DNA from 3 places in the Alitiscatomonas aceti genome. Region 1 is predicted to be linked to each of the others. Evidence: a T-box and tRNA genes for the amino acid it is inferred to sense, from the RefSeq annotation. Region 1 holds a T-box; the other regions hold tRNA genes.
The links. The T-box of region 1 lies ahead of leuS (leucine--tRNA ligase). A T-box ahead of a tRNA ligase gene usually reads a tRNA of that ligase, here a tRNA-Leu.
Positions count from the first base shown of each region.

Region 2: it encodes a tRNA-Leu, which carries the amino acid that the T-box ahead of leuS (leucine--tRNA ligase) is inferred to sense. The anticodon was not compared.
Region 3: it encodes a tRNA-Leu, which carries the amino acid that the T-box ahead of leuS (leucine--tRNA ligase) is inferred to sense. The anticodon was not compared.

Region 1 covers NZ_JAOQJF010000002.1:37,777-47,768, reverse strand. Annotated here, with positions in the region: gene OCV69_RS01120 (alanyl-tRNA editing protein) at 1-325, opposite strand, end outside; gene OCV69_RS01115 (hypothetical protein) at 611-871, shown strand; gene OCV69_RS01110 (hypothetical protein) at 928-1,101, opposite strand; gene OCV69_RS01105 (hypothetical protein) at 1,224-1,661, shown strand; gene OCV69_RS01100 (hypothetical protein) at 1,676-1,966, shown strand; gene OCV69_RS01095 (hypothetical protein) at 2,082-2,921, opposite strand; gene OCV69_RS01090 (MurR/RpiR family transcriptional regulator) at 3,022-3,921, opposite strand; gene leuS (leucine--tRNA ligase) at 4,097-6,508, opposite strand; T-box leader at 6,611-6,847, opposite strand; gene OCV69_RS01080 (PBECR4 domain-containing protein) at 7,178-7,546, shown strand; partial or broken gene OCV69_RS01075 (IS200/IS605 family transposase) at 7,841-7,981, opposite strand; gene OCV69_RS01070 (sulfite exporter TauE/SafE family protein) at 8,394-9,152, shown strand; gene OCV69_RS01065 (M20 metallopeptidase family protein) at 9,172-9,992, opposite strand, start outside.
Region 2 covers NZ_JAOQJF010000016.1:5,797-15,788, forward strand. Annotated here, with positions in the region: gene OCV69_RS09180 (amidohydrolase) at 1-482, opposite strand, end outside; gene OCV69_RS09185 (4Fe-4S binding protein) at 712-1,458, shown strand; tRNA gene OCV69_RS09190 (tRNA-Leu) at 1,612-1,691, shown strand; gene OCV69_RS09195 (manganese efflux pump MntP) at 1,828-2,391, shown strand; gene OCV69_RS09200 (purine-nucleoside phosphorylase) at 2,468-3,310, shown strand; gene OCV69_RS09205 (ATP-binding cassette domain-containing protein) at 3,380-4,009, opposite strand; gene OCV69_RS09210 (ABC transporter permease) at 3,993-4,775, opposite strand; gene OCV69_RS09215 (ABC transporter substrate-binding protein) at 4,826-5,962, opposite strand; gene OCV69_RS09220 (TM1266 family iron-only hydrogenase system putative regulator) at 5,967-6,215, opposite strand; gene OCV69_RS09225 (4Fe-4S dicluster domain-containing protein) at 6,494-7,960, shown strand; gene OCV69_RS09230 (MATE family efflux transporter) at 7,977-9,404, shown strand; gene OCV69_RS09235 (cation-translocating P-type ATPase) at 9,489-9,992, opposite strand, start outside.
Region 3 covers NZ_JAOQJF010000014.1:4,984-14,975, forward strand. Annotated here, with positions in the region: gene OCV69_RS08425 (EFR1 family ferrodoxin) at 1-36, shown strand, start outside; gene OCV69_RS08430 (IMP cyclohydrolase) at 72-785, shown strand; gene OCV69_RS08435 (phosphoribosylaminoimidazolecarboxamide formyltransferase) at 814-1,992, shown strand; tRNA gene OCV69_RS08440 (tRNA-Leu) at 2,099-2,181, shown strand; gene OCV69_RS08445 (TetR/AcrR family transcriptional regulator C-terminal domain-containing protein) at 2,305-2,901, opposite strand; gene OCV69_RS08450 (efflux RND transporter permease subunit) at 3,070-5,655, shown strand; gene OCV69_RS08455 (hypothetical protein) at 5,645-8,929, shown strand; gene OCV69_RS08460 (anti-sigma factor family protein) at 9,006-9,362, shown strand; gene polA (DNA polymerase I) at 9,372-9,992, shown strand, end outside.

The DNA.
Region 1 (9,992 bases):
GCTGGTGGATCAGGCCGGATACCAGGTGCTCTCCAGAGTGCTCCTGCATATGCTGGAATCTCCGGTCCCAGTCGATGACGCCTCTGACCATCTCGCCCACAGGCAGCGGGCCGTCCGTATAGTGGACCACCTGGCCGTCCTTTTCATGGACATCCGTTACCCGGACATTTCCCAGGAGCCCTGTATCCGCTGGCTGGCCGCCGCCCTCCGGGTAAAACGCCGTGGCAGAGAGGGTGATCTCCCATCCCTTTTTCCCCTCCTGGCAGGAAAGGACCTGGGCTTCAAATTCCTTTATATACGCAGAATCATAATACAGCTTGTTCATTGGAATTGCCTCCTCGTTCAGTTTCGCTGTCCTTCATTATACCATGTCCTCCGGACATGGTATCCCTCCGGGGGATTTGGGCGCCTGGTTTTCTGCGGTGAACGCAGAAACCAGATGCGCGATGGTATAATGTCTGTTTTACAGACATTATACCATGTCCTCCCTTCTTTCTCAATTATAACGCCGGGCAAATTTTCCTGGATTTTCAAAATTACAGGAAACTATGACAAGCAGGCCCACATATCATAGGAGTGTAAACAAATAATCCTCTGGAGGACTTAAAACATGAGTGATTTAGCAGCTACAAATTGCGGATGCGGATGCGACACCAACAATACGGCCTGCGGATGTGGATGCGGGAGCAACAGCAACATTCTCTGGATCCTGATCCTTCTCTGCTGCTGCGGCGGACATAGCGGATGTGGAAATAACTGTGGATGCGGCGGCAGCTGCGGATGCGGCTTTGACAACAGCTGCATCTGGATCATCCTGCTTCTCTGCTGCTGCGGCGGCTGGGGAAACGGCGGCGGCTTCTTCTGCTGCTGATCCGTAAGATCCAAAAAGCGGGCGGGCGCTGGTCCTGCCCGCCTTTTTCTGTCCGTTCACCGGGATCCGGTTTTTCCTTCGTCTTCCCGGTCCACCCTCTTCTGCGCCTTTTCCTCCGGCTTCCTGGATCGTTTTCCATTTCCGCCTCCCATCCGGTTTTCCCTGTACCGCTCAAAGTCTTCATCGATCTCGTAAACGCTGTTTCCATCTATAACAAGTCTGTATGACATATGATCCCCTCCTGTCTATCCATACTATTCCCCGATCCCCGATCCCGTGCCAGACTTCCGGTTTCCTGTCATTTTCTCCCTTCCGGCCGCATATATTTTCACCAGTAAAAGGAGGCTTGCCAATGAATGAAAAAGATTTAATGCTGACCGATCTGGACTATGCCATCGGGGACCGCCGCATGCAGATGCTGAAGGCTGCCATCCCCTACATGGAGATCTCACAGCAGCGGGCCCTGTCCATGTTCATCAAATGGAGGGAGCTGGTGCGGACCATGGAATTTTTCAATGAGAACGGAGACGGAATGATGAGTGTCTGTTCCCTGGAGAAGGGCCACACATCTCCGGCTGATATGCTGGCAGCCGTAAAGCCCTACGCCGGTCCCGGCGAGCAGGAGATCATCGATCTTCTGGTGAACGCGGCATCCTTTAAGGGCAGCAGGAACGGGGCCGGAGGCCGCAGCCCTTTTTCCATGGACCAGCTGATCTCCCTTCTTCCGCCGGATACCCAGTCCAGGCTGGAAACGGTCCAGCTCATGATGCAGACTCTGGGACAGGTTTAATATAAGGAGGTTTTATGAGCAGAGCATTTGAAAATGATCCAAGATTAAAGCATATGGACCCGGGCAAGCTTTCGGCCCTCCAGTCCCTGGCAAGGGAACTGGAGGCAGCCCCCGGCGATCAGAAAATGGCGGCCTTCCTGTCTGCGGGCCAGAAAGCCGCCAGGGAACACGTATCCTTTTCCGCAGAAGAACAGGAGCTGCTGATCCAGATCCTGATAGAAGGCATGTCCGGCGAGGAACGGAAAAAAGCAGAGGCCGTCCGGAAGCTGGCAGGACGGATGCAGAAAAACAGGCCCGGTGCATAACAAAAAGGGGGTGCCGCGGAAACAGGCTGTATAATCCTGTTCCGCAGCATCCCCTTATCAGTATCATTTTATAAATATCCTGTTTAACCATTGTCCAGGGCCGCGCCCTGCCGGATCACATTCCCTGCAGATCCTCCACCTCTCCGGCGATCATGATCCGGGTGTCCTGGTCGATGGACTGGATCAGCATACGCACATGGGACTGGGAAAGCTGGATACCCGAAAAGGTATCGTCCTCGGTGCTGGCCTGCTGGCAGTTCACCACCAGAGCCGGATAAGCATCTCCCTCTGTCTCTGGCTTAAGGATCATCCCATAATTGGAAAAGGCCTTCATTTCACCCAGGCGGACGGCCTCCTTCGTTCCGGGACCTTCCTCCCCGGCCGTATAAATGGCTCCAAAATCTTCATCCTCCGGATCTGTGATCCAGTAATCCTTCTGGCTTAACTGGCGGTAGGAAACCAGGCTTCCCGGATCGCTTTCCAGGCCAAAGGCACTGTCCAGCCGGTATACGCCGTAAATATCCTCGTCCTCTCCGGAGCCTCCGGAAATATAGCAGTTGACGGCAAAAACCTCTCTCCATCCTCCGTCCGCACATCTGGAATAATAGAAGAGGCGGGAATTCCCAGCCAGCTCACGGCTGGAGGACTGGCCCTTTTTCCCGTTCCGGGTCTGTACAGGGATCTCCTCACCGCCCTCGGTCTCCAGATTATTGATCACCAGGATCAGGCTTTTGGAATCGCCTGCAATGCCCATCTCGTCGATCCAGCGGCCCTTATCCTGCTGGGTCTTCCAGGAAAGATCCACCGGCACCTCATCCTCCCAGAGAGTTTCCGGCTCCAGAAGGATCGTGTCCACTGCCTGCTCCTTCACCGCACCGAAAGCAGGGACCATGAGGACCGCAGATAAAACCAGGGCTGTCACGGCTGTAAGTGATGTATATAAACGCTTATGCATAAATAAAAATCTCCTCCCATCCCGACCATATTACCATACTTTCCACGAAATGTCACTGTCAAATCCTGTCTACCACAAAATTGCCACATTTTAAACAGCCTTATTTTCCATCTCTTCCCCTGGAATCCTTATACATGGAGATGGTGCCGATGCTCTCCCGGGCCTCCAGGATCTGGTTCCGCAGCCGGGTGGTATCCTCCGGGCTGCCGACAGCTGTAAAATATGCGATCAGATTGGTCAGCGAGAAAAAACCCAGGACCGAGTTGTAATAATAGAGGTCATGGTTATCATAGGTGAGCACCACCGTTGCATAGGCAGCCACCGGCGATGAGATCTTATCGGTGATCACGATCTGGGGCACCCGCTTCTCATTGAGATATTTTACTGTATTCACCACATGCTTTGCGTACCCTGGGTTACTGAAGATCACTGCCACATCCTCCGGGCCCGCATGGATCAGGTGATCGATGTAGAGGGCGCGGCTCTGGGACCCCAGATCCTCCACCCGGATCCCGATGGTCATGAGCCTCCGGGTCAGATACGCCGTCCCCACTGCTGCCAGCTCGTTTCCAATGGCATAGACCGTGCCGGCCTGGCGGATCAGGGATACTGCCGTCAGCACCTGCTCCAGCCCGCACTGGGAATATGTATTTTTAAGCACCTGAAGCTCGTTGGCCACAAATTCCTTAAACATGGCTTCATGGTCCAACTCCCTGGTTCCCGTCATGCTGTGGGCACTGGCAGGTCTCAGAGTCTCGTTTCCCAGGAGCCTGGCCTGGAGATGGTCCCGCAGATTCTTTTTCATATCCACATAGCTGTCAAAGCCAAGCTTTCTCGCAAACCTAAGGACCGTCACCTCTGTGACCCCCAGGGCGTTTGCCATTTCCCGCAGCGAATAAAAGCAGGCCTCATCGGGATATTTATACATATAATCTGCGATCCGCTTCTGTACCGGGCTCAGTTCCCCGTATTTCTCATTTACCGCCTCCAAAAAACTCATGGGTCATCCTCGCATCTTTCTGTTTTGTAATCATTATACACAATTTCTTAACAAAAAGTCCAGTATTTTTGTAACATTTTCCCTGTTATGCATAAGAAAATATAAACCTCCATGGACAGACGCAAAGAGGCCGCTGCAAAAGGATTCTGCAGCAGCCCCTCTTTATGCTTTTTAATTATTTCTGCACAATGTTTACGATCTTTCTGGGAACGTATATCTCTTTCACAATGGTGCCTGTGAGCTTATCCTTCACAGCCTCTTTTCCTGCCGCGATGGCCTCCTCTTTGGAGATCTCGGCGGGAACCATGATCACTCCTCTGGTCTTTCCATTGATCTGGACAGCGATCTCGATCTCATCGTCCTTCATGGCCTCCTCGTCGCATTCCGGCCATGTGGCATGAAATACGCTGTCTGTGCCGCCAAGCTCTCTCCACAGCTCCTCGCCCAGGTGGGGAGCAAAGGGAGCCAGCAGGATCACGAAGGTCTTTAAGGTCTCCTTGTCGATTCCGCCCTCTTTCTTTGCCAGCTCGGAAAGCTTGTTGTTGTACTCCATAAAGCCGGAGATCACTGTATTTAAGCTGAACTGGTTAAACCGGGTCTCAATATCGTAGACCAGCTTATGGCGCAGCTTCAGCATCTCCTTTGTTTCCTTCACATCCTTGTCCTTATTGTCAAGGACCAGGTTGTAGAAACGCTTTAAGAATTTGGAAACGCCCTCGATGCCGCGGTCATCCCACTCGGCGTCTAATTCCGGCGGGCCCACGAACAGCTCGTACATTCTCAGTGCATCGCAGCCGTAGTCTCTGACCAGATCGTCCGGAGACACCACATTGCCCTTGGATTTACTCATCTTGATGCCGTTCTTTCCGGTGATCATACCCTGGTTGAACAGCTTCTTAAAGGGCTCGTCAAAATCCACCACGCCGATGTCATACAGGAACTTGGTGTAGAACCTGGAGTAAAGCAGATGGAGCACCGCATGCTCTACGCCTCCGATGTACATATCCACCGGAAGATACTTGTCTGCCTTCTCCCTGGATACCAGCTCCTTATCGTTTTTGCTGTCCACATACCGTAAGAAATACCAGGAGGAACCGGCCCACTGGGGCATGGTGTTGGTCTCTCTCTTGGCCGGACCGCCGCAGCAGGGACATGTGGTGTTGACCCACCAGTCGATGGCTGCCAGAGGAGATTCCCCGGTGCCTGTGGGCTGGTAGCTGTCCACCTCGGGCAGTGTCAGCGGAAGCTGGTCCTCGGGAACCGGAACGTTGCCGCACTTGGGGCAGTGGATGATGGGGATCGGCTCGCCCCAGTAACGCTGCCGGGAGAATACCCAGTCACGGAGCTTATAGTTGACAGTCTTTCTTCCGATGCCCATTTTCTCGATCATCACCGGCGCCTCTTTTTTAAGGACAGAGGACTCCATGCCGTTCCAGTCGCCGGAATTGATCATGGTACCGGAGGCTTCCGTATAGGCCTCGGTCATATTTTCGATCTCTTTTCCGTCCTTGGCGATGACCTGGATGATCGGGATATTGAATTTCTTTGCAAATTCAAAGTCACGGTCGTCGTGGGCCGGTACGCACATGATGGCGCCGGTACCGTAATCGGCCAGCACATAATCAGACAGCCAGATGGGAACCTTTGCGCCGTTTAAGGGGTTGATGGCGTAGGTTCCTGTGAACACGCCGGTCTTTTCCTTATCCTGGAGACGGTCCACGTTGGATTTCATGGAAGCATCGAAAATATATTTTTCAACGGCCTCCCGGGTCTCGTCAGTAGCCAGGTCCTTTGCCAGCTTATGCTCCGGAGCCAGTACCATGAAGGTAGCCCCGTGTAAGGTATCCGGGCGTGTGGTGTAGACTGTGATCTTCTCATCCCGGCCTTCCACAGGGAATTCCACCTCTGCGCCGTAGGATTTTCCGATCCACTCGGTCTGCATCTTTTTAACCTTTTCCGGCCAGTCCAGCTTGTCCAGATCGTTTAACAGCCGGTCTGCGTAGGCCGTGATCTTAAGCATCCACTGACGCAGGTTCTTTTTCGTCACCGGAGTTCCGCAGCGCTCGCAGCAGCCGTTGACCACTTCCTCGTTGGCCAGACCGGTCTTACAGGACGGGCACCAGTTGATGGGGAATTCCTTTTCATAAGCCAGGCCCTTTTTGAACATCTGGACAAAGATCCACTGGGTCCATTTATAGAAGGCCGGATCTGTGGTATTGACCTCCATATCCCAGTCATAGATGGCTGCGATCTCACCGATCTGGCGCTTGATGTTGGCCACATTGGCGGCTGTGGATTTGGCCGGATGCACGCCCATTTTAATGGCGTAGTTTTCAGCCGGAAGGCCGAAGGCATCCCACCCCATGGGATGGATCACATATTTTCCTTTTAAAAGCTGGTAGCGGCTCCACACATCAGAGATCACATAGCCTCTCCAATGGCCAACGTGAAGGCCGCTGCCGGACGGATACGGGAACATATCCAGGCAGTAATATTTTTCTTTTTTTCCATCGTTTACGTTGATGGGATTCTTTTCCCAGTTTTCCCGCCATTTTTTCTCAATGGCGGCATGGTTGTACTGTGCCATGACGATTTCCTCCATTTCCTTTGGTACGGATCACCAGTGTATATGCCTCGCCGGGAACGGAACTTCCCAGTGAAACAAAAATGCCCCAGGTCTCTATCCATTCATAGAGACGTGGGGCTTGATTCACACGCGGTACCACTCTATTTCGTGAAGGCCCTGGGCTTTCACGCACTCATTTCCTGGTAACGGTCGGACCGGCTCTGCCTACCCAGAGACTAAAAAATCCCCTTCAGCATGCAACTCCGAGGCGAGTTCAGAATTTCACGGAAACCGCTTCGCACCACCCAGCGGCTCTCTGGATCCCATTCCGTCCCTACTGCTCCTCTTCTAAGTTTTTGAACTGGAATTTAATGTATCATATTTCGGTTTTTCTGTCAAGTGCCGGAATCCATTGCCCTGCGACATACTGTTTTCTCAGTGTGGATTTTGCATGGGGATTGACATATTTTCGTTTGCCGCGTATAATAATAGTACAAGACAGGCAACGGCGTGTGTCTGTCAAAGCGTTGAAGTAAGAGGGTGCGCCGGCAGGCATTGTCTTACGGAGCTTTCAGGAGGGGTTGTGCAGTGAAACCTCAAACCGGCGTAGGCTGTTAAGGCCGAAAGAAAATGCTCCAAAAGACCCTGCTATAAGGCAGGGTCTTTTTTCATTAAGAAAGAGGAATTTTGATGGATTTATTACAGGAATGTGCAGCGGGTTTTGAACGCCTGCTGCCCTATCAGTACCATATTGTTGCCGGACGAAAAGGAAAAACACTGGAGTTTACCATTTCTTTTGATCGGGCGGACTTCCATCACTTGGCAGGCTTACATAAACTGACAGACAATATCCGCTTTCTGACCGGCAGGCGGGCGAATATTATGCAGGAGATTTTATCCGGTAAGCTGACATTCGCCCAGACACAACAGAGCGTATTTTTCCAACAGATGGAGCCACGATTGAAGCCACTTGTCCATTTGGAGGAATTTCTGGCCAAGCGCACAGGGAATGATACCCAGGTGTGCCGCACTTTCTTCCCAAAAGCGGAGAAGGACTAAGCTCAGGGCCAGCCGCGCTACACACTACTGAAGAAAGAAAAAATCAACATCGTCACTGGAGAAGTCACCGTTCAGTATGATCGGCTCACTCCCAAAACAACAAAATCATAATCACCCGTTCCATGGGTGATTTGCTCCAGAGCTATAATCCCTTGTTACCAGGCCAACGTCTCAAGGCGCTGGCCTTCTCTTTTAGCTGTTGGATTTCTGTTTACATAGCCCTTCCCACATCCCCGTTCAAGCCATATTGCTCTTGACTCGTCGTCCCTTAATGGGTATTGTTACTGCTTGGCATTAACCCTTAAAAGGGTCCTCATATTCTTTTACACTTAACTTATCCATTGCAATATCATGCTTTTCCTGGTCCTGGATATACTTTTTTATTTTATCCTCATTTAATCCGACTATACGAATATAATATCCTTCTGTCCAGAAGTTTCATCAATCAATCACAACTTTTTCTCTTGTATCTGTAAAAGCTATTTCCAATTTTTTCATGTTATCACCGCAGCACAATTTTAATTGATCGGACTGTCCGTGCAGAAAAGCACCTCCCTTCGTCATAGCGGCGGAGGAAGGTGCTTTATCGTTCCGGTCCCTCCGGAAGCCCTTACCGCTTCAAGGCCATCAGCGTTCCCACGATCCCCATGATGCACAGAAAGATCGCGGCCATCCTCTTTTGTTCTTTGCTCACGCCTTCAGCCTCCTTTCCTTCCGGTCCCAGGCAGCTTCCCCGGAGGCCGGACCCGGTGATGAATCCAAAATCATTTGACTATTTCCATGAACCAGTTTATGATGGTAGGGCACAAATGATAAAAAACAAAACCACAAGGGGGATTTTACTGCTATGGAATACGTTCACAATCTGATCTGGCTCTGTCCCATGCTGTTTGTCGCCGGATTCATCGACTCCATCGCCGGAGGCGGCGGACTCATCGCCATGCCGGCCTATATGATGTGCGGAATGCCCATGTATTACGTATATGGATGCAATAAGTTCCAATGTGCCTTCGGAAGCACCGCCGCCGCATATAAATACTTTAAAAGCGGCTGTCTGGATCTTAAGATCACAGCTGTCAGCGCCGTTTCCTCGTTCCTCTGCTCCTTTTTAGGCACCCGGATCATTTTTTACCTCACCGACGCCCAGATCCGGTCCATGCTCATGGTACTGCTGCCCCTGACCGCCGTTCTGGTGATCTTCGTGAAAAACGCCTGGAGTTACACGGCAAAGGAGCAGCCTCTGACGGCCCGGAACATTCTCATGGCCCTAATCACTGGTATGACCATCGGCCTTTACGACAGCCTTTACGGCCCCGGCGGCGGCACCATCGCCATGCTGCTCTTTACATTCCTGTTCCACTATGATATCCGCACCAGCTCCGGGAATGCAAAGATGGTCCTGATCGTCTCCAACTATACCGCCCTCATCAGCTACATCCTTTCTGGAAACGTTCCCTTTGCCATCGGCATTCCATGCGCCGTATGCAACGTCCTGGGAAATTACATCGGCGCAGGCTTTGCCGTGAAAAACGGAGCAAAGATCATCCGGCCCGTGATGATCTGCGTGGTGGTGGTGCTGATCGTAAAGCTGCTGCTGGGCAAATAAAGCAGCATCCTCTGTTCTTTTATTCTATTTCCAGAAATCTTTCCACGATCTTTACAAACATGGCTGATCCGATCCAAAGCACATCCTCGTCCACATTGAACCTGGGGTTATGATGGGGGACGTCGGTGTGCTTTTCCGGGTTGGAGGAGCTTAAGAACATGAAGGCTCCCGGCACCTGATTGAGGAAATAAGCAAAGTCCTCGCCTCCCATGTTGGGCGCGTCCACATGGTCGATGACACGGCTCTCCCCGACCACCTCTCTTGCACAATCTGCTGCCAGAGCCGCCATCTCTGGATCGCTGATCACCGGCGGAGCTCCCCAGATCATCTCATACTCCACTTCACCGCGGAAGGTCCTGGCCGTGGCCTCCGCCACCTCTTTGATCCGTCTGGCCAGCTCCTGGCGGACGTCCTCCTCCAGGGCACGGATGGTCCCCTCGATCAGAGCTTCCGATGGGATCACATTGTATGCGAACCCGGCCTCCATATGGCCGATGGTCAGCACTGCCGGCTTCGTGGCCGCGATCTCCCTGGCAACGATCTCCTGGAGATTGATCACAATATGGGAAGCGATATTAATGGGGTCCACGCCCTTTTCCGGTGTGGAGCCATGACAGCCGTTACCCTTTACCCGGATCACAAATTTATCGAAAGACGCCATACAGCAGCCCGGCGTGCATACCATGGTTCCCGACGGGATGTCTTTAGAAAGTATGGTTCCGATATGGGTGCCGAACACTGCGTCCGCCCCCTGGATCCCGCCTTCCTTTATGGTGCGCTCCGCTCCTCTGGAACCCTCCTCATCGGTCTGGAATAAAAGGCGGACTGTACCTGGGATCC
Region 2 (9,992 bases), on a different contig from region 1:
CCGCCGTAATAATGGATCGTTCCCTGCTTTCTGAGGCCCTCCCTGTAACCCAACTGGATCAGCTCCTCCGCAGGAACGGCCATGAGGCGGATGGAGCCGCATAATCCGTCCAGGGCTCCGGGCTGCTTTAAGGCCGCGGCGACTCCTGCCAGGGTCGCGCACTGGGCGTTGTGGCCGCAGGCATGGACAGCCTTCGTCTCCGGGTCAGCGTCCGGGTGGTTTCCGCAGATCAGGGAATCCAGTTCTCCCAGGATCGCTACCTTGGGACCCGGCTTTCCGGTTTCCACATCTGTATAGAAGCCGGGAATATCTCCAGCCTTTGTGAGGGTGTAGCCAAGATCTTCAAAGAGCTTTTCCATGTATGCGTTGGTCTTCCATTCATGGTATCCAGTCTCGGGGCTGGCCCAGATGTCACGTTCTGTCTTTAAGATCAGATCCCGGCAGTTTTCCACCAGATTTTTCAGTTGTTCAGTTCTGTCCATGGTATTACCTCCCATTTTTTAAATATGTTCATCGTATGAAGTCCGGGTCAAAAAATTTTTGACCTAATATCAATAGTATACATGCTGTCAGAGAATTTGTCTATTTTATTCTTCAAAAAGGAAAGATAGGAAAAAAGAATAGGAGGGAAACCGGGTTGACGGACAGCGATTTGGAGGATACAATAGAATCAGATAAATATACAGAATTATGTGAAAAGGAGCGACATATATGGGGGTTACAGCAGTTTATTTTTCTCCGACGGGGAATACGAAAAGAAGTGTGGAGGCCATGGCGGCGGCGCTGGATCCAGGCTATAAGACAGTGGATCTGACGCTGCCTTCTGATACGGGAGTATCCTGTCAGTTTGGCCCGGAGGATCTGGTGATCATTGGAATGCCGGTATACGCAGGCAGGATCCCTATGGTAGCGGTCCCCAGGCTTTCCGGGTTAAAGGGAAATGGAACGCCGTGCATTCTCGTGGCTACCTATGGAAACCGTCATTATGACGATGCGCTGGTGGAGATGGAGGACATTGCCAGGGAACATGGATTTGCTGTAAGGGGAGCGGCTGCCCTGGTGGGACGCCATACATATGGGGAGATCCAGACGGAGCGTCCGGATGGGGAGGACCTGAAGGCGGATGCAGAGTTTGCAAAGCGTGCGGCTGCGTCGGAAGCCATGAAGAGCACGATCCCTGGAAGCCGTCCTTATAAAAAGGAAGCAGTTCCCGGAGGGAAGTTTAAGCCTTTGATCTCGGATGCATGTGTTGGCTGCGGGATCTGTAAGCGTGGTTGCCCGGTCCAGGCCATCAATGACCAGTTCCAGGTGAATCCGGAGATCTGTATTTCCTGCTTCCGCTGTATCCGGAATTGTCCAGTTCATGCAAAGAACATGGATGTGGAGGTATACCACGCGTTTGCCAGGGAGTTCTCGTCCAGGCTGGCAGAACGGCGGGAGAACGAGTATTATCTGTAAGCATACAGAAGAGGACCAAAGGAGCAGGACTGCGGATGCTGCTGTTTACGGGCTTTCTGGTGAACAGCGGCAGCCGGGCTGCCTTGGAGACGAAACGGGATTGACAAATGCCTTCTGACAGTGGTATAATACGATGCGCGTGTTTGACACGATGCGGATGTGGCGGAACTGGCAGACGCACCAGCCTTAGGAGCTGGCGGGCAACCGTGGGGGTTCAAGTCCCTTCATCCGCATGAAAAGACCACTGTATTTGCCGGTTTACCGACAGGTACAGTGCTTTTTTATATCATAGGAAGACATGTTCCATGACATTGTGACAGGAAAGCCTTCCCCGGAGAAAAATACTTAAAAGAGACAGGAGGAACTCCCATGAGCTTAACAGAGCTTTTTATCATTGCCGTGGGTCTCTCTATGGACGCCTTTGCGGTTTCTGTCTGTAAGGGCCTTTCGGTCCAGAGACTTAAGCTGGGCCATGCCCTGACCTGCGGCGTTTATTTTGGAGGCTTCCAGGGGCTGATGCCAGCACTGGGATATCTTCTGGGCAGCCAGTTCCAGAATGTGATCGTGAAGGTTGACCACTGGATCGCCTTTATCCTGTTGGGGATCATCGGGATCAATATGATCCGGGAATCCCGGGATACGGATGCCGAGTCCCTGGACTCCTCCTTTGGGTTTAAGGCCATGCTCCCCCTGGCGGTGGCCACCAGCATCGACGCTTTGGCGGTGGGAGTGACCTTTGCCTTTTTAAATGTCAATATCCTTTGGGCAGTGACGTTTATCGGAGTGATCACATTTATCCTATCTTCCATCGGAGTAAAGGTGGGCCATGTGTTTGGCCTGCGATATAAAGGGAAGGCAGAATTTGCCGGCGGGCTGATCCTGGTGCTCATGGGCTGCAAGATCCTTCTGGAGCACCTGGGGATCCTGGGATAGGGTATGGCCGGGAGGACTTAAGCGTTCCGGAAAAATGCAGTATATATCATCAATATTTATATGAGGAGGAATGGCTATGGACAGAAAGCTGGATGTACGGAAGATTTATGAGAGCGTGAAGGAAAAGATCACGTTTAAGCCGGAGGCGGCTCTGGTCCTGGGCTCCGGCCTGGGAAACTTTGCAGAGAAGGTGGAGATCGCAGAGATCCTGGATTATAAGGACATTCCGGGTTTCCCAGTGTCTACGGTTCCGGGGCATAAGGGCCGTTTTATCTTCGGCTATGTGGAGGACGTACCCATGGTGATCATGCAGGGCCGAGTACATTTTTACGAGGGGTATTCCATGGATGAGGTGACGCTGCCGATCCGTTTAATGAAGCTCATGGGCGCGAAGCTGTTATTCCTCACCAATGCATCGGGCGGCGTGAACACTGGCTATCAGGCTGGGGATTTTATGCTGATGAGCGATCATATCAGCAGCTTTATCCCGTCTCCGCTCATCGGGCCCAATGACGAGGAGGCAGGCCCAAGATTCCCGGATATGAGTGATGTGTATAGGAAAGAGATCCGGGATATCATCCGGCGGGTGGCCAAAGAGGAAAACATCCCGATCCAGGAGGGCGTTTACGTACAGTTCACAGGCCCGGCTTATGAGACGCCGGCGGAGATCCGTATGGCCAGGACTCTGGGAGCGGACGCTGTGGGCATGAGCACGGTCTGCGAGGCCATTGCTGCCAACCACATGGGTATGAGCGTGTGCGGGATCTCCTGTATCACCAACATGGCCAGCGGGATCCTTCCCCAGCCTTTGAGCCATAAGGAGGTCCAGGAGACGGCGGACCGGGTGGCTCCTCTGTTTGAGCGGCTGGTGAAAAAGTCCCTGGCTGCCATTTACCATGAGTATCTGTGCGTAAAATAGTCAAAAAAACAGGAAAGGACTGCCATGGGCGGTCCATATAAGACGGAGGCCTCTGCCTGCCGGGACCGATCAGATCCCGGGGGAACAGAGGCCTCCGTTTTCGCCCAGCCGGAGGATCTCTGCGCCCAGGAGAGCGGCGTCCTCTTGTGAGTGGGTGGAAAAAAGAAGGAGCTTTCCAGCGGTATATTTGTTTATCATACGGGCGGCCTGCTGCTTTGTGTCCGGATCCAGGCCGGTGAAGGGCTCGTCCATGAGGACGATATCAGCCGGGGCCAGGATGGCCCGCAGAATGGCGGTACGGCGCTTCATGCCGCCGGAAAATTCCGACACTGGCTTTTTAAGGGAATCTTCGGGCAGAAGGTGCTTTATGATGGCAGTCAGTTCATGGGCAGGATACCCGCGGCCGGTGACGAAGCGGATATTCTGGAGGACGGTGTATCCCTCAAGCAGGCGGTCCTCTTGGAAAACCGCAGAAAAGGAGCGGCCCTCCAGGCCCTCTATGGTTCCGGAATCAGCGGTCTCCAGTCCCATGAGGATCCGGAAAAGCGTGGTCTTTCCAGCTCCCGAGGGAGCCATAAGGCAGCAGGGACAGCCGCTTTCCAGATTTAGGGATACATGGTCCAGCACAAGACTGTCCCCATAGGATTTTGTCAGGTCCCGGACGGTGACCCGGAAGGCGGGATCAGACGGAAGCAGCATGGTTTTCCTCCTTTCCGGGAACGCCGTTTCCGGCAATGGTCTTTAACAGAAGAAGAAACAGCTTTTCAAAGACAGAGCTGACGGCGATGATCATGAGGGTCCAGGCAAAGAGGTCAGCGGTGCTCAGATAGATCTTGGCCATATAAAGCCCTTCTCCAATGGAGCCGCCGGGAACGCCGATGACCTCGGCTGCGATGCCGGATTTAAAGCCCATGCCCAGAGAGGTCTTCAGAGCGCTTTCCAGGTATGGATACAGAGAGATCCGGTAGATGGAAAGGGCCTGCCTCCAGACCGGGACCCGGAAGACCCGGGCCATTTCCAGAAGACCCGGATCCGCATGGGAGAGTCCGGCCAGGGTGTTTATATGGATCACCGGATAGACCACAAGGAAGGAAATAAAGACCGAAAGGTTTTCTGCTCCGGTCCATATGAGGGCCAGGATCACGAAGGAGGCCACGGGCACGGACTTCATGAACTGGATGGCCGGTTCCAGGATCTCACCTGCCAGGGGCTTCCAGAAGGCCAGGGAGCCGGTCAGGAGACCCGCCAGGAAGGCCATAAAAAATCCCAGGCTGATGCGGCCGAAGGAAAACCAGAGGGCTCCCCAGGAGGCTGGGGAGGCAAGCTGTACAGCCAGGGCCTTTAAGGCATCCAGGGGCCCCACCAGAAGGATCTGGTTCTGGACAGCCAGGGATGCCAGATGCCACAAAAACAGCCAGAACAGCAGAATGGCGGTCCTTCGGGACCAGTCTGGGAATCTGTGCATGGAAGTATCTGCTCCTTTACATATAGAGCCGGAAGCTCCGGCCCGGTCATTTAGTTGGAAACGGCTCCCGTATAGTAGAAGGCGTCATCCGGCAGGGCTCCGCCTGTGGAGGCAGGGTTCTGGTCAAAGAGGGCCTTTAAATAGCCGGACAGAGCCGTTTTCATCTCACCGCCGGACAGGAAGGCGATATTGCAGCCAGGCAGGGCCTTTTTCGCCACGGCAGCCTTGGGAACGATCCCGGCGGCCTCGATCAGCATGGAAGCTGTGTCGGGATCCTCAGAGGTAAAGCGGATGGACGCCTCATGCTCAGAAAGGAAGGTATCCACCAGGTCGCCGTGGGCGGCCAGGAAATCGTTATTTACGATGGTCACGCCGGTGATCATGCGGCTTTTGGTCTCGGCCTGCTCCTGGGCCTCATCCCAGGTCTTTGTCAGATCCAGGATCACAGAAAGGCTCTCGTTCTGGGCCAGGGCAGAGGTAACGAAGGGCTGGGGGAGAAGGCCGATGCGGCTGGGATCCTCCGCCAGGACAGAGGCCACCTCCGCAGGCTCGGATTTGAACTCCAGGGTCACATCATCCTCGGTCAGTCCGGCAGCGGACATCAGATAGCGGAGGGAATATTCCGGAGTGGTGCCCTTTCCGGTGAGGTATACGGTCTTTCCCTTTAACTGGTCAATGGAGGTGACGGAGGTGTCGGAGGATACCAGGTATAAAACGCCCAGGGTGTTCACGTCGATGACAGAGATCCCGCCCTTTGTCTTGTTGTAGAGGACTCCGGCAACATTGGCGGGAAGAAGTGCAATGTCCACCTTATTTCCTGCCACCAGGGCTGTCAGCTCGTCAGCGGCTGTCACCATGGTAAATTCATAATCATTCTGGGCTTTTCCGTTCTCTGTGTCGTCCATGAGCTTCACAAGGCCCATGGTGGTGGGGCCCTTTAAGCCGCCGACGCGGATCACGGTGCCGTCCCCGCTGCCGCCGGAGGATTCTTTTCCTGCTGCTGCGGCCTCAGAGGATTCTTTTTCATTGGTTTCAGGGACAGAAGCCTCTGCGTTAGAAGAAGCCGCAGCGGTCTGGGACTCTGCGGATCCCGCAGCGGAGGTCTCCGCCGGTTTTTCAGGACCGCAGCCCGTAAGGAGCGCCATGCCCAGGGCTGCGGCAAGAATGAAGGATGTGAATTTTTTCATAATATTAATTCCTCCTGGAATAGATTGTTTTTGTGCTGACTCCGTCCAGCATTCCAAGCTTTCCAGAAAGGCTGCTGATCTTGTCCATAGGCGCGTCCAGGACGACGCTGATGATAGAAAGGCCCTTTTCACGGTAAGGCACGCCCATGCGGCCGATAATGTATGAACGGTACTGGTGGAGGAGGTCGTTGAGCTTTTCTACGGATTCTGCATTTTCCACCATGATCCCAATGAGCGCTACGCGTGTTTCCATAATCTGTTCCTTTCTGTACAGGATCTCATCGCCTTTTCCCTCAGAAAGCGCCGGCGCCCTTCGGGGTCAGCACGAACAGCTTCAATATATCACACGGGCCAGGGTTTGTCAAAGCGGCGGCAGAAATTATACGGTCTCTTAATAAAATAAAGAAAAACAGTGAAATCCCGTTAAAAATTATACAGGTTTCATATTGCGGAGACCGTCCGGATATGCGATAATATAGAACGGTATAGGATTAAGGAAAGATTTCAGAAGGATATCAGGAGGAATCAAGTATGAGGACCAATGACGAGGCATTGTTAAAGATCAAGTATAACGTTCTGCATGAGGTAGCAAAGCTGGCCTTTTCCGGAGAACTGGATGAAAAGAGGGATGAGATCCCCTTTAAGCTGATCCCGGGACCGAAAGCCCAGTTCCGCTGCTGTGTATATAAAGAAAGAGAGATCATCCGCCAGAGAGTCCGTCTGGCTGAGGGGAAATGTCCCAGCGGAAAGCATAGCGACAATATGATCCAGGTGATCCCCTCTGCCTGCGAGGAGTGCCCGATCACCCGGTTCGTGGTGACAGACAACTGCCAGAAATGTATGGGTAAGGCCTGCCAGAATGCATGTAATTTTGGAGCCATCTCCATCGGCCGTGACCGGGCCCATATCGATCCGGATAAATGTAAGGAATGCGGAAAATGCGCCCAGGCATGTCCGTACAACGCCATTGCGGAGCTGATCCGTCCCTGCCGCCGCGCATGTCCTGTGGACGCCATCACCATGGATCTGGATACGGGTATCTGCCAGATCGACGAGAAGAAATGCATCCAGTGCGGAGCCTGCGTGAGGAGCTGTCCCTTCGGAGCCATCACCTCCAAGGTGTTTATCGTCCAGGTCATCAACGCCCTTAAGGCTGGAAAGAAGGTAGTTGCCATGGTGGCCCCCGCCGCAGAGGGTGAGTTTGGAGCCGATATTACTATGGGAAGCTGGAGAACGGCCCTTAAGAAGGTCGGCTTTGCAGATATGGTGGAGGTTGCCGCCGGCGGAGACATGACGGCCGCTTACGAGGCCATGGAGTGGGCAGAGGCGTATAAGGAAGGAAAGAAGATGACCACCTCCTGCTGTCCGGCTTTTGTGAACCTGATCAAAAAACATTATCCCACTCTGATCGATAACCTGTCCACCACGGTTTCCCCCATGTGTGCCGTGTCCAGAATGTTAAAGGCCAAAGATCCGGAGACTGTTACCGTGTTCATCGGGCCGTGTATGGCGAAAAAGGCCGAGGCAGCCGATAAGAGCGTGGAAGGAAACGCAGACTTTGTCCTGACCTTCGGAGAGGCCATTGAACTGATGCGGGCCAAGGACGTGGAGCTGGAGCCGGAGGAGTATAAGGATCAGGAAGCCAGCGTGTTCGGTAAGCGGTTCGGAAACGGCGGCGGCGTTACCAATGCGGTGATCCAGTGCTTAAAGGAGCAGGGAGAGAGCACCGATATCAAGGTAGCAAGATGCAGCGGCCCGGCCGATGTGAAGAAGGCTCTTCTCCTTATGAAGGTGGGAAGGCTCCCCGAGGACTTCATCGAAGGCATGATGTGCCAGGGCGGCTGCGTAGGCGGCCCCAGCAACTTAAAGCAGGAGACGACCTTTAAGAAGGACCGGGACGCTCTGATCGGAAAGGCCGATGAGAGAGGCGTATGGGAGAACTTAAAGAATTATGATATGGAGTCCTTCTCCATGCACAGGACCCACGAAAAGCAGTAAATAAGAGGCGGCGGATATGGAACAGCAGGGAAAGACAGAAAATAACGGAAACAGCAGGCTGGAAACGGGGAACATATGGAAACTGATGCTTTCACTTTCCATCCCCTCCATCATCGCCCAGCTGGTGGGGATCTTATATAACATGGTGGACCGGATGTTCATCGGAAGGATCGAAAATGGCACCACGGCCATGGCGGCCTTAAGTGTGTCCCTTCCGCTGATCACCTGTATCACTGCGTTCACAAGATTAGTGGGGATCGGCGGCGCGCCCTTATGCGCCATTAAAATGGGAAAGAAGGACCAGAGGGGGGCGGAGGAGATCCTGGGGGTAAGCTTCGCCTCCCTGATCACTGTGGGAGTGATCCTTACGGTGGTGATCCTGGTTTTCCAAAGGCCCATTTTAACGCTTTTCGGCGCAGATCCCACCACCCTGGACATGGCCTGTGATTATGTGTCCATCTATGCCCTGGGAACGGTTTTCGTGATGATCTCCCTGGGCATGAATTCTTACATTACGACCCAGGGTTTCGCCCGCACCGGTATGTGCACGGTGCTCATCGGAGCCATTTTAAACATTATCTTTGATGCGTTTTTCATCAACTACCTTCATATGGGCGTCAAGGGTGCGGCCATCGCCACCATCATCGCCCAGGGGATCTCCTGTATCTGGGCCCTTTCTTTTTTATTTGGAAAAAAGAGCCTGTTAAAGATGCGGCCGGAATTTTTCAAGGTGAAGAAGAATGTGCTTCTGCCCATCATGGCTCTGGGTGTATCGCCCTTTACCATGAGCATTACAGAAAGCCTGATCCAGATCTCCTTTAACAATCAGCTTTCCAAATACGGCGGAACTATGGCCGTGGGCACTGTGGCCATCATGTTCAGCCTGTGGCAGTTTGTAACCCTGCCCACCCAGGGCTTCTGCCAGGGGGCCCAGCCCATTATCAGCTACAATTACGGAGCCGGAAATCTGGCCCGGGTGCGGAAGGCCTGTAAGATCAGCCATGTGCTGTGCCTGGTATTTGCTACGACCCTCACAGGCCTTATGATGATCTTCCCAGGCCCCTTTGCCGGGATCTTCAGCAACGACCCGTCGCTCCTCCATTTCAGTGCCTGGGCGCTTCCCATTTATCTGGCGGGCGGAGCGATCTTCGGAGCCCAGATCAGCTGCCAGCAGTCCTTCATGTCCCTGGGACAGGCAAAGATCTCCCTGATCCTGGCCTGCTTAAGGAAGGTCATCCTTCTGGCGCCGCTGATCTACATATTCCCTGTGACCGTGGGAAAGCTGCCCTTTGCGGCGGCCATGGCAGAGGAGATCGCGGGGCTGGTGGAATATCCGGCGGAGGTATTTTCTATTTTCTTTGCAGAGCCCGTGTCGGATATCCTCGCGGCGGTCTGTACGTCGGCGACGTTTTATGTGTTTTATAAGAGGCATTTGAAAGACTGATAGAAATAGAATAAGACAGGAAAAGGTCCCTTGGGAACCGGGAGAAGCCATAAAGACTCTCCCCGGTCTCAAGGGACCTTCGTTTTATTTCCCCAGCTTCCTCTGTACCGCTTTCACCACTTCCATGATGGGAATGATGAGTACGGCCAGTCCCAGGGCAATGGCGTATTCGTGAAGGCCGATGGGTGTGAACTCAAAGGCAGTGGCTAAGAACGGAACCTCGATGACGGCGGTGGTCAGGATCAGGGAAACGACCATTGCGCCGAACAGGAAGTTGTTGCGGGTCTTTAAGGTAAAGATGGAGCCGCGGCGGCTTCTCATGTTTAGGGAGTGGAAGATCTCAACCATGGACAGGGTTAGGAATGCCATAGTCGTTCCGTCCGGGCTGTTGACGAATTCCCAGACGCCGCTTTCCACATAATGGCCCACCAGATAGGAGACCATGACCAGAACGGTTACGATAAAGCCCTGGAAGAACACGTCAAAGCCCATGCCTCCGGCGAAGATCCCTTCCTTGGGATCCCTGGGCTTCTGCTTCATGATGTCGGATTCGCTCTTTTCCATCCCCAGAGCCAGAGCCGGGAAGCA
Region 3 (9,992 bases), on a different contig from region 1:
TATACCCGCCGGGCTGCCATCTCCCTTTTCTTATAAAAACAGCGAAAACTAATAATCTGGAGGAGTATCCTATGAAATTATTATCACTTGCAGAGGAATTAAGGAGTAATTCCTATCCGGGCAGAGGAATCGTCATCGGCAGATCCAAAGACGGAGCAAAGGCTGTCACCGCGTATTTCATCATGGGCAGAAGCGAAAACAGCAGGAACCGCGTATTTGTAGAAGAGGGAGAGGGGATCCGCACCCAGGCCTTCGATCCGGCAAAGCTTTCCGATCCCAGCCTTATCATCTATGCGCCGGTCCGTGTCCTGGGCAATAAGACCATTGTGACCAATGGAGACCAGACCGACACCATCTACGAGGGAATGGATAAGCAGCTCACCTTTGAGCAGTCCTTACGCTGCCGGGAATTTGAGCCGGACGGACCCAACTACACGCCCCGTATCTCCGGGATCATGCACATTGAAAATGGAGGCTATAATTACGCCATGTCCATCTTAAAGAGCAGCAATGGAAATCCGGAAAGCTGCTGCCGGTTTACCTATGCCTATGAAAAGCCTTTAAACGGCGAAGGCCGGTTCATCCATACGTACATGGGCGACGGAAATCCCCTTCCCAGCTTTGAAGGCGAGCCGAAGCGGGTGGAGATCGACGGGACCATCGACGAATTTACAGAGATGGTATGGAACAGCTTAAACCAGGATAACAAGGTTTCCCTGTTCGTACGGTTCATTGATATTGCCACAGGAACGTATGAGACCAGGATCGTAAATAAAAATAAGTAACAGATCATATACAAAAGGAGACGTTTCAATGAAAGAGATGGAATTAAAATACGGCTGTAACCCCAACCAGAAACCGTCCAGGGTTTTCATGGAGAATGGAAGCGAACTGCCCATCACCGTCTTAAATGGAAGACCGGGCTATATCAACCTTTTAGATGCTTTTAACGGCTGGCAGCTGGTAAGGGAATTAAAGAAGGCCACCGGACTTCCCGCAGCCACATCCTTTAAGCACGTATCCCCGGCCGGAGCCGCTGTGGGCCTTCCCATGGACGACGTATTAAAGAAGATCTACTGGGTAGACGATCTGGGAGAGCTCTCCCCCCTGGCCTGTGCATACGCCAGGGCCAGAGGAGCGGACCGTATGTCTTCCTTCGGCGACTTTATTTCCCTTTCCGATCCCTGCGACGTGGATACGGCGAAGCTCATTAAAAGAGAGGTTTCCGACGGCGTCATTGCTCCGGGCTATGAGCCGGAGGCCCTGGAGATCTTAAAGGCAAAGAAAAATGGAAATTACAATGTGATCCAGATCGACGAAAATTACGTTCCCGATCCCATCGAGCGCAAGCAGGTCTTTGGCATTACCTTTGAGCAGGGACGCAATGAGCTGGATATCAATAAAGATCTCCTGTCCAACATCGTTACAGATAATAAGGAGATGCCGGAAGCTGCAAAGGTAGATCTGATGATCGCCCTTATTACCTTAAAGTACACCCAGTCCAACTCCGTGTGCTATGTAAAGGGCGGCCAGGCCATCGGTATCGGAGCGGGCCAGCAGTCCAGAGTCCACTGTACCCGTCTCGCAGGCCAGAAGGCAGACAACTGGTTCTTACGGCAGGCTCCCCAGGTTTTGAACCTTCCGTTTATCGATAAGATCAAACGGGCCGACCGGGATAATGCCATCGACGTTTATATCGGGGACGAATACATGGACGTGCTGGCGGACGGTCAGTGGGAGAAGATCTTCACAGAGAAGCCGCCGGTATTCACAAGAGAAGAGAAGCGGGCATGGCTGGATCAGATGCAGGATGTGGCCCTGGGCTCCGATGCCTTCTTCCCCTTTGGAGACAACATCGAAAGAGCCCATAAGAGCGGTGTTAAATACATTGCCCAGCCAGGCGGCTCTGTCCGTGACGATAATGTCATCGAGGTCTGCAATAAGTATGGCATGACCATGGCGTTTACGGGGATCCGGCTGTTCCACCACTAAAAAGATGGATCTGCCGGCCCTTCAGACCGGCAGATTTTTCCGAATAAAAATTTCCCTTGCAAATCTTCAAAACCTATGATAGACTTATATTCGGTTTTGAACCGATGCCGGCATGGCGGAATGGCAGACGCATCAGACTCAAAATCTGACGGGGGCAACCTCGTGCCGGTTCAAGTCCGGCTGCCGGCACTGCCAGAAAGGGCGCTGTACGCAAGGGAAATTTCCTGTGTACAGCGCCTTTTTTCGTATCTTTCCATAAACCATCCGGGAGAACCGAACTCCCAGATGCCATCTGCCCTGGGAGGAAGAGGATCAGCCTGTTTCTTCCGTCATGCGGCTGCTCCGCACATACCGGTCCAGGGAGGTTTCCAGAGAACCCTCCAGGGCAATGAGCAGATACCGGGTCAGCTGCTCCTCGGAGGATTCCATATCGCTCTGGATCCAGCCGATCATGATCCCGGAAACAGCCTCCAGGTAAAACGCAGCCAGAAAATCCAGGTAATCATCGGGTACCGCCCGCCCACGGCACAGCTCCCGCAGCCGGTCATGCATCATTCCGGAAATGTCCTCCACGCAGATCCGCCGGAAGGAATCGCCCCCCATGCTGCTCAGGGCAGACTTACACACCGCAGCATTTTCCTTTAAATACCGGATCAGATTCTGGATCCACACCTCCAGGGTAGGGCACCGGGACCGGTCGGCAAATAGCTTCTCGAAATCCTGCCGGAAGGTCCAGGACAGCAGATCGTAAATATCCTGGAAGTGGTAATAAAATGTATACCGGTTAATACCGCAGTCGTCGGCCAGCTCCTGTATGGTAATGCGGCCCAGATTTTTTCTCGTCATCAGCTTTTTCAAAGAGGCCGCCATCTGTTCTTTTCTGTGCAGGGACAATTCGTTTCGTTTCATATACTCTCCATTATCGTGATCTTTTTTCCGTAAACGCACCACAATTATATCAAAATGTGTAGATTTACACAAGTGACGAATATTGTGTATGGGAAGTTTTCAGCGTTTGATATATAGTTTTGTACATTGAAACAACAGACCAGACAGAGGAAGGAGCAGAAAGAAATTATGGAAGACAACAGACAGAAACCGGGCTTCTTTGTCCGGCTGGCAACTCTGATCGTGGATAAAAGAAACCTTTTTTTCCTGCTGTATACAGCAGGGATCATCTTCAGCCTTATTTCGCAGGGCTGGGTCCAGGTGAATAATGACATCACCGATTATCTGCCGGAGGAGACAGAGACACGGCAGGGTCTCCAGCTGATGGAAGACGAGTTTACCACCTTTGGCACAGCCCGGGTCATGGTTTCTAATATTACATATGAAAATGCGGAGGAGCTGAAGGATGTGATCGAGGCCATCCCGGGAGTTTCCTCTGTGACCTTTGGCGATCAGGTGGACGAGGATGAAAATACCATCGACGCCGATGACCGGGACGACTATTATAAGGATTCAGCCGCCCTGTATTCCGTGACCTTTGAGGGAGAGACCGACGATCCCGTCAGTGAAGAGGCCATGGTGCAGTTAAGGGAGACCTTAAAGGATTACGACCTTTCCATTTCCTCCGAGGTAGGAGAGGACGGGTCTGCAAGGCTTGAAAAGGAAATGCAGAGCATTCTTGTGGTGGCCGCCATCACGATCCTTGTGGTGCTCTTCCTGACCTCCAGGACTTATGGAGAGATCCCGGTGCTGCTTCTGACCTTTGTGGCAGCGGCTCTCTTAAATAAAGGAACCAACTATCTTCTGGGAGAGATTTCCTTTATTTCTGATTCCATCGCCGTGGTCTTACAGCTGGCCCTGGCCATTGACTATGCCATTATCCTGTGCCACCGGTTCAGTGAGGAGAAGGAGACGGCAGATACCCGTACAGCCTGTATCCTGGCCTTAAGCAAGGCGATCCCGGAGATCTCCTCCAGCTGCCTGACTACCCTGGCCGGCCTGGCCGCCATGATGTTCATGCAGTTTGGCATCGGCATGGACCTGGGCGTCGTCCTTATCAAGGCCGTGCTTTTCAGTATCCTCTCGGTATTTACCTTAATGCCGGGGCTTCTTATGCTGTTTTCCAAGCTCATCGAGCGGACCCCCCATAAGAGCTTTATCCCGAAGATCACCGTCTGGGGGCGGTTTGTGACCAGTCTGAAATACATCACTCCGCCGCTGTTTGTAATCGCCTTTGCCGCCGCCGCCTATCTGGCTGGAAACTGCCCGTATTCCTACGGCACTAATACAGTGAAAACTGAAAAGAAAAATGAAACGGAGATCGCCAGGGAGAATATAGACAACGTTTTTGGAAGCCAGAATACCCTGGCAGTGGTGGTCCCGGCCGGGGACTATGAAACAGAGGAGCGGCTTTTAAAACGTCTCAGCGCCTTTCCCCAGGTGGACACAGCCCTGGGCCTGGCCAACGTGGAGGTAAAGGACGGATATGTTCTGACGGACGCCCTGACGCCCAGACAGTTTTCCGAGCTGACGGATATGGATATGGAGATCTGCCGCCTGTTCTATAAGGCCTACGCCGCCGACCGGGAGGAATATGTGCGGATCATCAATAATATTGACGTTTTCAAGGTCCCCATCATCGATATGTTCCAGTTTTTATACCAGTATGTGGGCGACGGGTATCTGGACCAGGGATATATCACCCTGGACGACGATACCAGAAGTGATCTGGATGACCTGAACAAACAGATCAATGACGCCAAGGAGCAGCTCCAGAGCGAAAAATACTCCCGGATGCTCTTAAATCTGGCTCTGCCGGAGGAGGGCCAGGAGACCTTCGCGTTCCTGGATACCCTCCATGAGGTGATCGGAGGCTATTATCCGGCCGGAAGCTTTTATCTGGTGGGCAATTCCACCAGCGATTATGACCTTGCGTCCTCCTTCTCCCACGACAATACGCTCATCAGCGTCCTGACCATCGTATTTGTGATCCTGGTGCTTTTATTCACCTTCATGTCCGTGGGCCTTCCTGTTCTGCTGATCCTGGTGATCCAGGGAAGCGTGTGGTTAAACTTTTCCTTCCCCACGCTCCAGAACAGCCCCGTATACTTTTTAAGCTATCTGATCGTCAGCTCCATCCAGATGGGCGCCAACATTGATTATGCCATCGTAATCTCCAGCCGCTACCAGGAGCTGAAAAATAAGATGCCGCGGAGAGAGGCCATGATCGAAACGCTGAACCTGTCGTTCCCCACGGTATTCACCTCCGGGACCATCATGGCCTCCGCAGGTATCTTCATCAGCAAGATGACCACGGATCCGGCCATTTACGCCGTAGGCCTGTGCATCGGCCGCGGCACCATCATCTCCATGCTCTTAGTCATGGGGATCCTTCCGGGTATTCTGCTTTTAGGAGACACCATCATCGACCGGACCACCTTCAATATCAAATATCCGGCCATCGTCCAGACCACAGAGGCCGTGGGCATGGTACGGCTGGACGGGCGGATCCGCGGCACAGTTTCCGGTAAGATCGACGCCGAGGTCCACGGAGTCTTAATGGGAGACGTTTCCGCTGTGATCTCTGCCGGAAATCCGGATGCGGTGAAGGCCATCGGGGAGCTGCCGGATGGAGAAGATCCCGGCAGCCTGGAAGAAAAGCCAGATGAAAACGAGAAAAATACGGAGAAAGGAGAAAATGACCATGAAGCATAAAGCAAAAAAAATATCGGCAGTGATCCTGTCCGCCGTCCTGGCAGCTTCCTCCTTTTCATCCATTCCCGCCTATGCGGACGGCGAAACGGTCCAGATCTCCAGCGCCGAGGATTTTGCCGCCTTTTCAAAAAACTGCACCCTGGATTCCTGGTCCAGAGGAAAGACCATAAATCTGACGGCTGATATCAGTCTGGCCGATACAGACGTTTCTCCTGTGCCGATCTTCTGCGGTACCTTCAACGGAAACGGCCATACCATTTCCGGCCTGGATCTGGACGGAGGCAACTCCTACCAGGGACTGTTCCGGTTTGTGGCAGAGGATGGCGTTATAAACGGACTGACCGTCTCCGGCACTGTGTCGGCGGACGGCGCCCAGGAGTATGTGGGCGGGATCGCAGGCAGCGTCCGCGGCATTGTACGGGACTGCAGCTTTGAGGGCGTCATCGACGGGACCATGTATGTGGGCGGAATTGCAGGCATCACAGAAAAAACGGGACGGATCGAAAACTGCCGGGTCATCGGCATGGTCCAGGGAGAAAAATACATCGGGGGCATCACCGGACGGAACGACGGCTCCATTTCCGCCTCTGTAAACCATGCACGGATCAATCCCCTGGCCGGAGGGCTCAGCGCCAGTCTGGAGGAAGAGGCACCGGCTGATGTGAAGGATACGGCGCTGGACCGGACAGAAAGCACTCTGGAAAATGCCAGAGATACGGCTGAGGTATCCCAGGATACGGGAGGGATCGCAGGCTTTTCCAATGGAAATATCTTAAACTGCACCAATGAAGGCGCAGTGGGCTATCCCCATGTGGGCTACAACGTGGGCGGCATCGTGGGGCGTACCAGCGGCTACCTGTCCGGCTGTACCAACAAGGGAAAGATCAACGGCAGGAAGGATGTGGGCGGCATTGCCGGACAGCTTGCCCCCGATATCCAGCTGATCTTTTCCACGGACACCCTGGATAAGCTGGATCACGAATTATCTGTGCTTTCCAGCCTGGCCGACACCGCCATGGACCACACGGACGGAAACCGGGATGTAATCTCCAGACGTCTGGACGCCATTTCTGATTATGCAGAATCTGCCTCGGACCACACCTCCGACCTGGCAGATATGACTGTGGACTGGGCCGACGGGAATCTGGAGGTCATCAATGATCTCATGGACCGGGTCGGCGATACAGTGGACCGGTTAAACGAGATCACCAGCAGCGCTGAGGGGATCCTGGATACAGTGGGAGAAGGCGTAGAGCTTCTGGAGGATTGCGTGGACGAGGCCGGAAGCGCCCTGGGCGCCGGGGCCAAAGGAGAGCAGGAGCTCCGGGACATGATCCAGAAAATGAAGGATTACAACGCCATCCAGAAGGAATGTGCCGCCGCCATACGTGAGGATGCAAAGAATATGCTGAAGGCCCTGGCGGAGGGCGATCTGGAGGGAGCCTCGGAGCTGGCCGCAGATATGGAGGAGCAGGCGGCGGAATATAAAAATGCCGCCCAGGGCAAGCTTGAGACTTTAAAGCAGTTCCGGGAAGCCATCAAGGATCTCCCTGCCATTGCCGACAAGCTCCGGGGCAGCGCCGGGAGCCTGGAGGAGGCCATGGATACCCTGGAGCACGTCTCCTATGATGTGGCTGACACAGCCGCGGAGGTACACCGCCTGTTCCAGGATCTCTCGGACCGGGATGACATCCAGTTCAAGTCCCTGGGTGACGACTATAAGGCCAAGGGAGACCAGGTCCATGACTCCGTCAGCGCCATCGGAGACCAGCTGGATCTCCTGAACCAGGAGGTGGGAGCCACTGGAGACGCCCTTTCTGCGGATATGCGGAGCCTAAAGGACCAGCTCCAGGTCATCAGCGATGTGCTGGACGACGCGGCGGACGATGCCAGGGAGTCCGATAAGGACGATCTCTGGAGCGACGTATCCGAGGAAGAGATCTATCAGACCACCGTCGGAAAGGCCGAGGGCTGCATTAACAACGGTGTGGTGGAAGGAGACATCAACGCCGGAGGCGTAGCCGGAGCCATGGCTGTGGAAAGTATGCTGGATCCGGAGGAGGACATTGAGCGGGTCGGGGACGATTCCTTCAGCTTTCACTACGAAACCCGGGCGATTCTGTTAAACTGTGAGAACCGGGTACCCGTCACCTCCAAAAAAGACTACGCAGGAGGTATCGTTGGCCGCATGGATCTGGGATATATCCTGGACTGCCGGAACTACGGAAATGTGGAGAGCACTGATGGAAGCTATGTGGGAGGAATCGCCGGAAGCTCCGCCTCCACCATCCGAAGATCCCAGAGTAAATGTATGGCTTCTGGCAAAAACTTTGTGGGGGGGATTGCCGGGGATGGCTACAATCTGACAGAAAATCTTGCCTTTGTATCCATTGGGGACGGTGAGATGTATTGCGGCGCCATTGCAGGCCGTGTGGATGATGAAGGCGAGATTTCAAGCAACCGGTTTGTGGAGAATGGAAGCGCCGGCATCGACGGAGTCAGCTACGCGGGAAAGGCCGAGCCCATTTCCTATGAAAGCCTCATGGCAGAAGAAAACGCCCCGGAAGAATTCGGGAAATTTGCTCTGACGTATATCGCTGATGACACTCTGGCGGGCCGCGTTTCCTGTAAATATGGAGAGCCGCTTTCCGGCCTTGCCGTTCCCTCCGTGCCGCAGAAGCCGGGATATCACGGAGAGTGGGAGCCTGTGGGCGAAGATACCATCACCTTTGACCATGTGTTAAAGGCTGTTTATACGCCTCATGTGACCACGGTGGAAAGCAGCGCCCGGAGGGATGACGTGCGGGCTGTGATCCTGGCCGAGGGCACCTTCCATGAGGATACAGAGTTGTCAGCAGAAAAGCTGTCAGAGGAAAGGGACCGTGAGACCTGGAGGATCACGCTCACCGGAGATCTGGGCGGTGAGGAGGAGTCCCAGGAAGCCTATACCTACCGCTTTATCCTTCCCAGGGACTGGGAAAACGCTTCTCTGACCATAAAAACAGCCCAGGGGACGGAAGAGGCCGGCTGCAAAAAGGACCAGAGCGCCCTGGTGTTCTCCACTGCCTGGACGGACTTTGAGCTGACGGCGGAAAAAACAGGCGCAGGTGCGAAGGGAGGCTGGATGATCCCGGCGCTGGCAGGAGGTGCGCTCCTGGCGGCGGCTGTCCTGGTATTCCTTTTTGTAAAGAAGAAAAAAAGAGCTTTGCCAGAGGAAAACGGGGACCATCAGAAAGCCGTCCAGGAGGCTGAAAAAGATTCGCCGTTGAAATAATGACCGATCTGGTGTATGATGGAGGCAGTAAGAGCTGCCTCCATTTTTCGGCAGTATGGAAAGGAGCGTGCCGGTGATGACATGTATGGAAGCGGAGAAAATGGTGATCCCGTATATCAACGACCAGCTTTCGGTGACAGAGCTGGAGGATTTCATTGAGCACATTAAGACCTGCGAGAACTGCCGGGAAGAGCTGGAGATCCACTATATGGTGGATGTGGGTTTAAAAAAGCTGGATGAGGCCGACGGCACCTATGACATCGTCGGCGATCTGAAACGGAAGCTGGAGAGCTCAGAGGCTGTCCTGCGGCGCTTCTTCACCTTCCAGGTGGCCCGCTATGCCGTCAGCACCCTGATGGCCATGGCCCTGGTGGTCATATTCCTCTTACAGCTCAGGATCTGGAAGCAGGCAGGCTTCTTTATATCAATTTAGGAGACGATTATGGAAAAACTGGTACTGATCGACGGGCACAGTATTTTAAACCGTGCCTTTTACGGCGTTCCCGGACTGACCAATTCCGAGGGACTCCATACCAATGCCGTTTATGGTTTTTTAAATATTCTTTTTAAGCTGCTGGAGGAGGAAAAGCCGGGATATCTGGCCGTGGCCTTCGACCTGAAGGCTCCCACCTTCCGCCATACCATGTACGACGCCTATAAAGGAACGAGAAAGCCCATGCCGGAAGAGCTTCACGAGCAGGTTCCCCTGATGAAGGAGGTTCTGACGGCCATGGGCATTCCGATCTTTACGAGAGAGGGCTATGAGGCCGACGATATCCTGGGAACGGTGGCGAAAAAGGCCCAGGCAGCCGGGATGGAGGTAACGGTGGTTTCTGGGGACCGGGACCTTCTCCAGCTTTCTGATGTCCATATTAAGATCAGCATCCCTAAGACCAGCCGTGGGACCACAGAGGTCCATACGTACTATCCGGAGGATGTAAAGCGGGAGTATCAGGTAACGCCGGAGCAGTTTATCGACGTAAAAGCCCTTATGGGAGACACCTCCGACAATATTCCCGGAGTTCCCTCCATCGGAGAAAAAACAGCGACAAATCTGATCCTG